DNA from 4 places in the Streptomyces sp. NPDC059787 genome. Region 2 is predicted to be linked to each of the others. Evidence: riboswitches for the same ligand, from Rfam matches in the RefSeq annotation. Region 2 holds a riboswitch; each other region holds the start of a gene.

Region 1 (2,192 bases), on a different contig from region 2:
CGCCACGATCTGGTCCAGGAGCTTTCCGCGTACGGCGAGATTGGTGTACGCGAAGTCGCCCTCGGGCCGGAGGTCCGCGAGAAGCACGGCGAACCGGTCGGCCCAGCCGACGAGCGCCCCGTCGGGGCCGGGGTCGCCGACGCCCTCGGTGAAGCTGTCCCCCACCGCCACGTACGACCCGATCACTGCTCTGCTGTCACTCTTCGAATCGTCTGCCACAACCGCTCATGATTCACCTTCGAATGTGACCTACGCGACCGTAAGGAAGGGTTGACGGGCGGTGAGATAAGACACTCTCAAAATGTTGGCCAATTCCGGAATACGCCGAAGGCCGGCCCCGGGGATCGGGGTCCGGCCTTCGGCGCGCGTGTCAGGAAGGTCGCCGCGGGGATCAGCCGATGGAGACGCCCTTGGAGCGGAGGTAGGAGACCGGGTCCACGTCCGAGCCGTAGTCCGGGGTGGTGCGGATCTCGAAGTGCAGGTGCGGGCCGGTCACGTTGCCGGTCGCACCGGAGAGGCCGACCTGCTGGCCGGCGGTGACGGTCTGGCCGGCCGAGACGGACAGCGAGGACAGGTGGGCGTACTGGGCGTAGTAGCCGTCTTCGAGCTTGATGACGACCTGGTTGCCGTACGCGCCGCCCCAGCCGGCGGAGACGACGGTGCCCGCGCCGACGGCCTTCAGGGAGGTGCCGGTCGGGACGCTGAAGTCGACGCCGGTGTGGTAGCCGCTGGACCACATGCTGCCGGCCACCTTGTAGGCGGTGCCGAGACCGCCGGCGCCGGGCACCGGGGAGCTGTAACCGGAGGCGCTCGCGGCCTGGTCGGTGCTCGCGGTCTGGGCGGAGGCGTCCGAGGAGGGCTGCTCGGCGGGCTGCTCCGCCGGCTTCTCGGCCTCCTGCTCCGAGGCCTGCGGGGTCGCCGGGGCCTCCGTGGCGGACGACTTCTCCGGTGCGCTCGTGGCGGCCCCGCCGTCGACGGAGAGCTTCAGGCCGGGGTGGATGAGCGACGGGTCGTCGCCGATGGCCTCGCGGTTGTCCGTGTAGAGCTGCTTCCAGCCACCGTCGACGTGCTCCGTCTCGGCGATCTTCGCGAGGTAGTCGCCGGCCTTCACGGTGTACGTGCGGGCCTCGTCGCCCTTTTCGGCGACGGTCTTCTGGCCGGCGGCGGAAAGGGACTGGACGGCCTTTTCGGGGGCGGTCTGCGGCGTGGCGGCGTGCGCGCCGGTGGCGCCGAGAAGCGGCAGGGCGAGTGCGGCGCCACCGGTTCCGGCGACGGCGATGGAGCGGGTGAAACGCTGGGCCTTGGTACGGCGGTGCTTACCCTTCGCGGGCATGTCGAATTCCTCTCCGGCGCCTGCGAGGTGAGCTGTCGGGTTCGGGCTGGAGATGCCCGGCCGCGTTGTCACGCGACTTAACCCCAAGCCGTTCCGGGAACCGGAACAGGCAGTGGTACCTGTGGGTCCCCCGCTCCTGCCGTGCACGGGTCAGTGTGTGTACGGGCTCCGGGCGGCGGCAGGATTGGGCGTCCGTCCGGATCGGTGGCGAACGTAAGCGACCCGGACGCGAGGGGACAAGCGCGAGGTTCACCGCGAACGCGTTTTTCCGTGATCCAAAGGAGGAATTGACGTCACCGAGCGTCAGCCGGGATTCCCTTTCCCCCGCGAATTCCCTTGTCGTTCCACGGAATTACGTGAACATGGCGACAACACATCGTCACGGATATGACGCTGCTCACGCACCCCTTTCCCATCTCCCTTTCTTTCGGGGCACGTTATGGCGAATCCACCTAATCGGACAGAACGCCCTAATCGCCCGATCACAGGCGCCGCAGCCGCACCACCGCGGCGTCCAGATCTCCCCGCAGACCGGTGCGCAGCCCGTGGTGCAGCAAGAGGGCGCCTCGGTACGTTTCACCGGTTTCGCGGCATTCGTACGACGCCTCCGGGTCGAGGCCGCGCAGCCGGAGGGCCGGGACGGGCTCTCCGTAGTGCTGCGCCTGGAGGCAGGCGAGGACGACGGTCTCGTCGCCGAGGACGTACTGCACCGCGCTCAGTCCGCCCTCCGGGGGCCGCAGCCGGTACAGGTCGCCGCGCTGGACGACGGGCCGGATCTCCTTGTAGAGCGCGACCCACTCCCGCGCCTCGGCGAGCTCCTCCCCGGTCCACCGCGCGAGGTCGCCGCCGACGCCGAGCA
Region 2 (2,192 bases):
GGCACCGAGCGGCTCGAGGAGCATGCGCATCTCCAGCAGGTCGGCGGCCTCCTGCTCGGTGGGTTCCGCGACGCACGCGCCCGCGTGCCGCCGGGTCACCACGAATCCCTCGGCCTCCAGCGTGCGCAGCGCCTCCCGGACGGGGACGCGGGAGACGCCGTAACGGCGGGCGAGCACTTCCTCGGTGAGCCGGCCGCCGCGCTCGTGGACACCCGCGACGATGTCGTCCCGGATCGCCGTGCACACCGAGTGCGCGGGAATGCGCATGACGAACCTCCGGATTAATCCCCGTGAAACGCCGACGATTGACGTGTGTTCCGCGACTCTATTGCAATCGGCGGTAATTCACGACGGCGGGCCGGAATCCATGCATATTTTTTGGACAAGCGTTGCGGCGGTTCCCGGAAACACCGATGCCCCGGCTCGGGGAGCCGGGGCATCGGGAAGCGGACGGGTCAGAGGTTCACACCGTGCGCGCGGAGGTAGGCGACGGGGTCGAGGTCGGAGCCGTAATCGGCGCCCGTGCGGGCCTCGAAGTGCAGATGCGCGCCCGTGACGTTGCCGGTGTCGCCGGAGAGGCCGATCTGCTGTCCGGCGGCCACCTGCTGGCCCACCGAGACGCCGATGGACGACAGGTGGGCGTACTGGGTGTACGTGCCGTCGTGCATCTTGATGACGACCTGGTTGCCGTACGAGCCGCCCCAGCCGGCCTCGACGACGGTGCCGACGCCGACCGACCGGACGGAGGTGCCGCTCGCGGCGTGGAAGTCGACACCGGTGTGGCTGCCGGAGGACCACAGCGAGCTGCCGGCCTGGTAGCCGGTCGAGACGTACGAGCCGGGGATCGGGGAGACGAAGGTGTTGAGGCGCTCGCGCTCGGCCTCCCGGGCGGCGCGCTCCTTCTCCGCGCGGGCCTCCTCGGCCGCCTTGGCGGCCTTCTCGCGCGCGGCCTCCTCGGCGGCCTTCCGCGCGGCGGCCTCGGCCGCCTCCCGGGCGGCCTCGTGCTGGGCGGCCGCCTGGGCGTCGATCCGGTCGGCGATCGCGTCGCCGAGGGTGACGACGGGCGTGAGGCCGGTCTGTGCGGCAGCGGGCTCGGCGGCGAGTGCGGGGGCCGCGAGGGAGCCGACGACGCCGGTGGTGGTGAGCGCCGCGACGCCCGCCACGCGGGCGGTGCCGCGCTGCGTCCGGCTGGGACGACGGTGCTTGCCCGGGGCGCGGGTGAACGCCATGTACAGGCTGGTCCTTTCCTTCCCTCTCGCCTACCGGGTTAGCTGACGGGTTCGGAGCAGGAAGGTCTCCTACGGGCCCCCTCGCGACACGCGCGGGCGTCCGATTCACCCCAGGGACTGCGGTGGGTCCCCGGCTCCCCTGGCTCGCGCCGTAGGGGGACTCGGCGATGACTGTCCGGTGCCGCGGATGCGGCGCACTGCCCGACGAACAGCCCGGATGACGCTAAGCGGGCCGTCTCCCGATCCTCAAACGAATCCCGGTTTTTGTAGCGCATCCCACAGGTCAGACGGGCAACTTCCGCCCCGATTCGGGCATAAGCGGGCCCTGATGACTTTCGTGTCACCAGGGCCCCACGCGCGCGTGCGTCCTCGCCGCTCGCTACTCGGCCGTCACGACGGTGACTTCGCCGATGCCGAGGGCCTCGACGGGTGCCTTGATCTGCGCCGCGTCACCGACGAGGACGGTCACCAGGCGGTCCACCGGGAAGGCGTTCACGACGGCCGCGGTGGCCTCCACGGTGCCGGTCGCGGCCAACTGCCGGTACAGGTCGGCCTGGTAGTGGTCGGGCAGGTGCTGCTCGACCTGGTCGGCCAGGGTGCTCGCGACGGCCGCGGCGGTCTCGTACTTGAGCGGCGCCACGCCCACGAGGTTCTGCACCGCGACATCGCGTTCGTCGTCGGTGAGCCCGTCGGCGGCGAGCGTGCGCAGCACCGTCCACAGGTCCTCGAGGGCGGGGCCGGTGTTCGGGGTGTCGACGGAGCCGCTGATGGCCAGCATCGCCGCGCCGGTGCCGTCCGGGGCGGACCTGAGGACCTGGCCGAACGCCCGTACGCCGTAGGTGTAGCCCTTCTCCTCGCGCAGCACGCGGTCCAGGCGGGAGGTGAGGGTACCGCCGAGGCAGTACGTGCCGAGCACCTGCGCGGGCCACACGCGGTCGTGCCGGTCCGCGCCGACACGGCCGA
Region 3 (2,192 bases), on a different contig from region 2:
CCCGTCGTCCGGCGCGGAAGGGTCGGAGGGCGGCGAGGGTGCGGCCGGTGAATCGGCCAAGTCCGGCAAGTCGAGCGACTCGGACACGGATTCGGACACCGGCTCCGGCGACGGATCCGGCACCTCCTCCTCCGCCTCGGCCACCCCCAAGAGTGACGAGTCGGACAAGTCCGGGCAGACCACCGGTTCTTCCGAAGTCACCGACACCGAAGGCACCGGTACCGGCCGCCACCGCGGTGTCACCGCCGAGGAGGGCGGGACGGAGGACCGTACGTCGGAATCGTCCGGCCGGCATGCCTCGCGCGGCACCGACGCCTCGCGCGACGCCGCCGACGGCTCGTACACCGTGCGCACCGGCGACAGCCTCTCGTCCATCGCCGACTCCCTTGAACTGGGCGGCGGATGGCGTTCGCTCTACGCCGAGAACGAGCAGGTCGTCGGCGCCGACCCGGACCTCATCCTGCCGGGTCAGGAGCTCGAGGTCGGGGTCGAACCGGACGAGAAGTGACGCCCGAAAGGGCCCGGACGCGGCGGCAGTTGGCGTCATGATTCGCGGCGAATGTCCGTTTTAAAGACTGTGAGAGATAGGTCTCAGAGGCCCTGATCGTCTTTGAAATTCCGCGGATCGCGTGTCTACGGTCGTGACCGCTCGCCACCGCGGGCCCCGGCTGCCGCCACGCCGAATCCTGCCAGTGGCAGCACGGGAACAGTCGTCGCGTCATGCGCCGTAGGCAGGAGCGGGGGACCCAAGGTAAGCGCCCCTTCCGGTGGTTGACACCGGACAGGGCTTGGGGTGAAGCCGCGTCCCGTGAGGGACGTGGCCGGGCAACTCAACCGGCCCGAACCCGACAGCTCACCTCGCAGGCGTCGGTGAGGGGATCCACCATGCTGTTTTCCGGCAAGGGCAAGCACCGTCGTCCGTCCAAGGCCACCCGCGCGATCGCCGTCGCCGGTGTCACCTCCGCCGCCGTCGCCGTCCCGCTGATGGCGGCCGGCAGCGCCTCCGCCGCCACCGCCTCCGAGTGGGACACCGTCGCCCAGTGCGAGTCCGGCGGCAACTGGTCCATCAACACCGGCAACGGTTACTACGGCGGCCTGCAGTTCTCCGCCTCCACCTGGGCCGCGTACGGCGGCACGCAGTACGCCTCCACCGCCGACCGGGCCAGCAAGGCGCAGCAGATCGAGATCGCCGAGAAGGTCCTCGCGGGCCAGGGCAAGGGCGCCTGGCCGGTCTGCGGCACGGGCCTGTCCAACGCCGCCTACGCCGGTTCCTCCTCGAACGACTCCGGCTCCTCGCAGAGCACCGGTTCCACCGGGACCCGTGAGACCGAGCAGAAGGCCTCCCGCTCCACCGAGCGCCCGGCCGCCGAGCAGAAGACCGAGAAGCGGGTCGAGCGGAAGGCCGAGGAGAAGACCGTCACCACCCCGACCGGCAAGAAGGTCGAGAAGGGCGACGGCGAGTACAAGGTCGTCAAGGGCGACACCCTCAGCTCCATCGCCGCCGAGCGCGACGTCGAGGGCGGCTGGGCCGAGCTGTTCGAGCTGAACGACGACATCGTCGACGACGCCGACCTCATCTACCCGGGCCAGCAGCTGCACCTCAAGTAAGCGGCTGCCCCCTGCTCCCCGCCCCGGTGCGTCTTCCCCCGTACGCGCCGGGGCGGGGTTTTTTACGGCCGGGTTTCCGGAAACGGCTTTGTTCCGTTCGGAAACAATTTACTCTCGGTTCTGTCCACGGGACGGGCGGCCGGATGGCCGATCGCCCGGAGCCGGTTAGGCTCGGTCTCGCAAGACCCTCCGGGGTCCTGCCCACCCGCGTCACATCCAAGAAGGAGATGCTCGTGCCGTCCATCGACGTCGTCGTAGCCCGGGAAATCCTGGACTCCCGAGGCAACCCCACGGTCGAGGTCGAGGTCGGCCTCGACGACGGCAGCACGGGTCGTGCCGCCGTCCCGTCCGGCGCCTCCACCGGCGCCTTCGAGGCCATCGAACTCCGTGACGGCGATGCCAACCGTTACCTGGGCAAGGGTGTCGAGAAGGCCGTCCTGGCCGTCATCGAGCAGATCGGCCCGGAGCTCGTCGGCTACGACGCCACCGAGCAGCGCCTGATCGACCAGGCGATGTTCGACCTGGACGCCACCGACAACAAGGGCTCCCTCGGCGCCAACGCCATCCTCGGCGTCTCGCTCGCC
Region 4 (2,192 bases), on a different contig from region 2:
GGCCTGGGCGAGGGTCTTCTCGAAACCGTCGGCGGCCCGGGCGGCGAAGTCCTCCTCGTCGATCAGCTCGTTCTTCAGGTTGCTGATCTTGGCGCTGAAGGACTTCGGCGGGAAACGCTTGGGGTCGAGGTCCAGGTCGCGGCAGACCAGGGCCATCAGACGCTTGGAGTCGGCGGCGTCGTAGATCGAGAACGACGACGTGAAGCCGAGCTTCTTGCTCTCGCGGCGCAGGATGCGCACGCACGCGCTGTGGAACGTCATGACCCACATGGCGCCCGCGCGCGGGCCGACGAGCTGCTCGACGCGCTCCTTCATCTCGCCCGCGGCCTTGTTGGTGAAGGTGATCGCGAGGATCTGGCCCGGATGGACGTGCCGCTCGGCCAGCAGGTGGGCGATGCGGTGGGTGAGCACGCGGGTCTTGCCGGAGCCGGCGCCGGCCACGATGAGCAGCGGGGAGCCGGAGTGCACGACGGCGGCGCGCTGGTTGTCGTTCAGCCCTTCCAGCAGCGCGGCGGCGTCGATCACCGGGCGCGGGGCGCCGTCGCGGTAGTAGGTGTCCCGGTCCGGCGGCACGTCGAACTTCCCGCCGAACAGGTCGTCCGGGATCTGCTCCGGTCCGTGCTCGTCCTCGGGCGGTGGCGGGGGCTCGCCCTCGGGGCCCCGCTGGGCCTGGAGGTCCGCCAGGAAGCTGTCGTCAAAGAGGCTGCTCATCGCTCTCCGAGTCTAGGCCGCCCCACCGACAACCCGGGGCCACCCCGGGAACATCCCCGGAATCCTGCGGCCGGGACGGGACGCGCACCCTCCAGAACCAGCGCCTCACCCTGAGTGACACCGCACACAAGGTCACGAAAATGTATCGGGCATATCACCCATCAACCTTCACAGGGGCCACACCAGTTGGCTACGGTGCGGGCGGGCCGCACGACCCCCACCGGCGAACCTCGCCGGGCCGCGCGGCCTCCGCCGAGTCCGTCACTGCCCTCACGGCAGCCGGAGCCGGGGACCCACCGAGACCATGGGGTGAATCGGCCCACTCCCTCACGGAGCGGCCGTAGGGCAACCCTTCCGAACCACCCGCCCGAACCCGACAGCTAACCCGGTAGGCGGAGCTTTGGAAGGAGTCGCCTCCCTTGGCGTCGCACCGCAAGTCGCGCACCCCCGGCACGCGCGTGGCAGGCATACGGACCCCGGCCCTCGCCACGGCCGCCCTGACCTCCGTGGCCCTGCTGTCCCAGACGGCCACCGCCGCCCCCTCCGACGACGGCAGGCCGAGCCTGGAGGAGGTCGAGAAGAAGGTCGACGATCTCTACCGCCAGGCGGAGTCGGCGACCGAGAAGTACAACGCGGCCAAGGAGAAGACCGCGAAGCAGCGCAAGCAGGTGGACACGCTCCTCGACGACGTGGCCAAGCGCACCCAGAAACTCAACGAGGCGCGGGCGGAGCTGGGTTCCTTCGCCGCCGCCCAGTACCGGACCGGCGCCGGTGTCCCCGACACCGCGACCTTCCTGCTCGCGGACACCCCGCAGGACATCTTCGACCAGCGCCAGGTGATGGACCGGATGACCGGCCGCCAGAAGGAAGCGGTCGACGACTACGTCACCCGGCAGTCCGAGACGATGAAGAAGCGCCAGGAGGCCACCGAGAGCCTCGAGACGCTCACCGACACCCAGGGCGACCTGAAGACGGCCAAGGCCACCGTCCAGAAGAAGCTCACCGACGCGCGCGAGCTGATGTCGAAGCTGACCGCCGAGGAGAAGGCGCGGCTCGCGGCGATCGAGAAGGAGAAGCAGAAGGAGGCCGCCCGCAAGGCCGCCGAACTCGCCGAGCAGCAGAAGGCCCAGGAGGCCGCCGCCGCCCAGCAGGACAGCGGCACCTCGGGCAGCGCCTCCGGGTCAGCGGGCTCGGCCACCACGCCGTCCACGTCGACGGACTCCTCGTACGCCGCCAAGGCCGAGAAGGCCCTCGCCTTCGCCCGCGCGCAGATCGGCAAGCCGTACGTCTGGGGCGCCACCGGCCCCGGCTCCTACGACTGCTCCGGCCTCACCCAGGCCGCCTGGAAGGCCGCCGGCGTCACCGTTCCGCGCACCACCTACGACCAGGTGAACGCGGGCACGACGGTCCCCGTCTCCCAGGCCCGACCCGGTGACCTGGTCTTCTTCTACGACGACGTCACCCACGTGGGCATCTACATC

The links. Region 2 has a riboswitch for cyclic di-AMP ahead of ACFV5H_RS10090 (M23 family metallopeptidase). Riboswitches for the same ligand answer to the same signal wherever they lie in the genome.
Region 1: linked by a shared signal. The riboswitch ahead of ACFV5H_RS17140 (peptidoglycan DD-metalloendopeptidase family protein) and the one ahead of ACFV5H_RS10090 (M23 family metallopeptidase) in region 2 are both predicted to bind cyclic di-AMP.
Region 3: linked by a shared signal. The riboswitch ahead of ACFV5H_RS17910 (transglycosylase family protein) and the one ahead of ACFV5H_RS10090 (M23 family metallopeptidase) in region 2 are both predicted to bind cyclic di-AMP.
Region 4: linked by a shared signal. The riboswitch ahead of ACFV5H_RS01855 (NlpC/P60 family protein) and the one ahead of ACFV5H_RS10090 (M23 family metallopeptidase) in region 2 are both predicted to bind cyclic di-AMP.

Annotation. Positions count from the first base shown of each region.
Region 1 covers NZ_JBHWHX010000015.1:135,523-137,714, reverse strand. The annotation lists gene ACFV5H_RS17145 (SGNH/GDSL hydrolase family protein) at 1-186, opposite strand, end outside; gene ACFV5H_RS17140 (peptidoglycan DD-metalloendopeptidase family protein) at 392-1,333, opposite strand; cyclic di-AMP (ydaO/yuaA leader) riboswitch at 1,338-1,499, opposite strand; gene ACFV5H_RS17135 (alpha-galactosidase) at 1,816-2,192, opposite strand, start outside.
Region 2 covers NZ_JBHWHX010000008.1:102,088-104,279, forward strand. The annotation lists gene ACFV5H_RS10085 (GntR family transcriptional regulator) at 1-267, opposite strand, end outside; gene ACFV5H_RS10090 (M23 family metallopeptidase) at 456-1,229, opposite strand; cyclic di-AMP (ydaO/yuaA leader) riboswitch at 1,242-1,406, opposite strand; gene ACFV5H_RS10095 (M16 family metallopeptidase) at 1,609-2,192, opposite strand, start outside.
Region 3 covers NZ_JBHWHX010000016.1:131,358-133,549, forward strand. The annotation lists gene ACFV5H_RS17905 (transglycosylase family protein) at 1-508, shown strand, start outside; cyclic di-AMP (ydaO/yuaA leader) riboswitch at 714-882, shown strand; gene ACFV5H_RS17910 (transglycosylase family protein) at 886-1,608, shown strand; gene eno (phosphopyruvate hydratase) at 1,842-2,192, shown strand, end outside.
Region 4 covers NZ_JBHWHX010000001.1:373,799-375,990, reverse strand. The annotation lists gene pcrA (DNA helicase PcrA) at 1-711, opposite strand, end outside; cyclic di-AMP (ydaO/yuaA leader) riboswitch at 952-1,123, shown strand; gene ACFV5H_RS01855 (NlpC/P60 family protein) at 1,131-2,192, shown strand, end outside.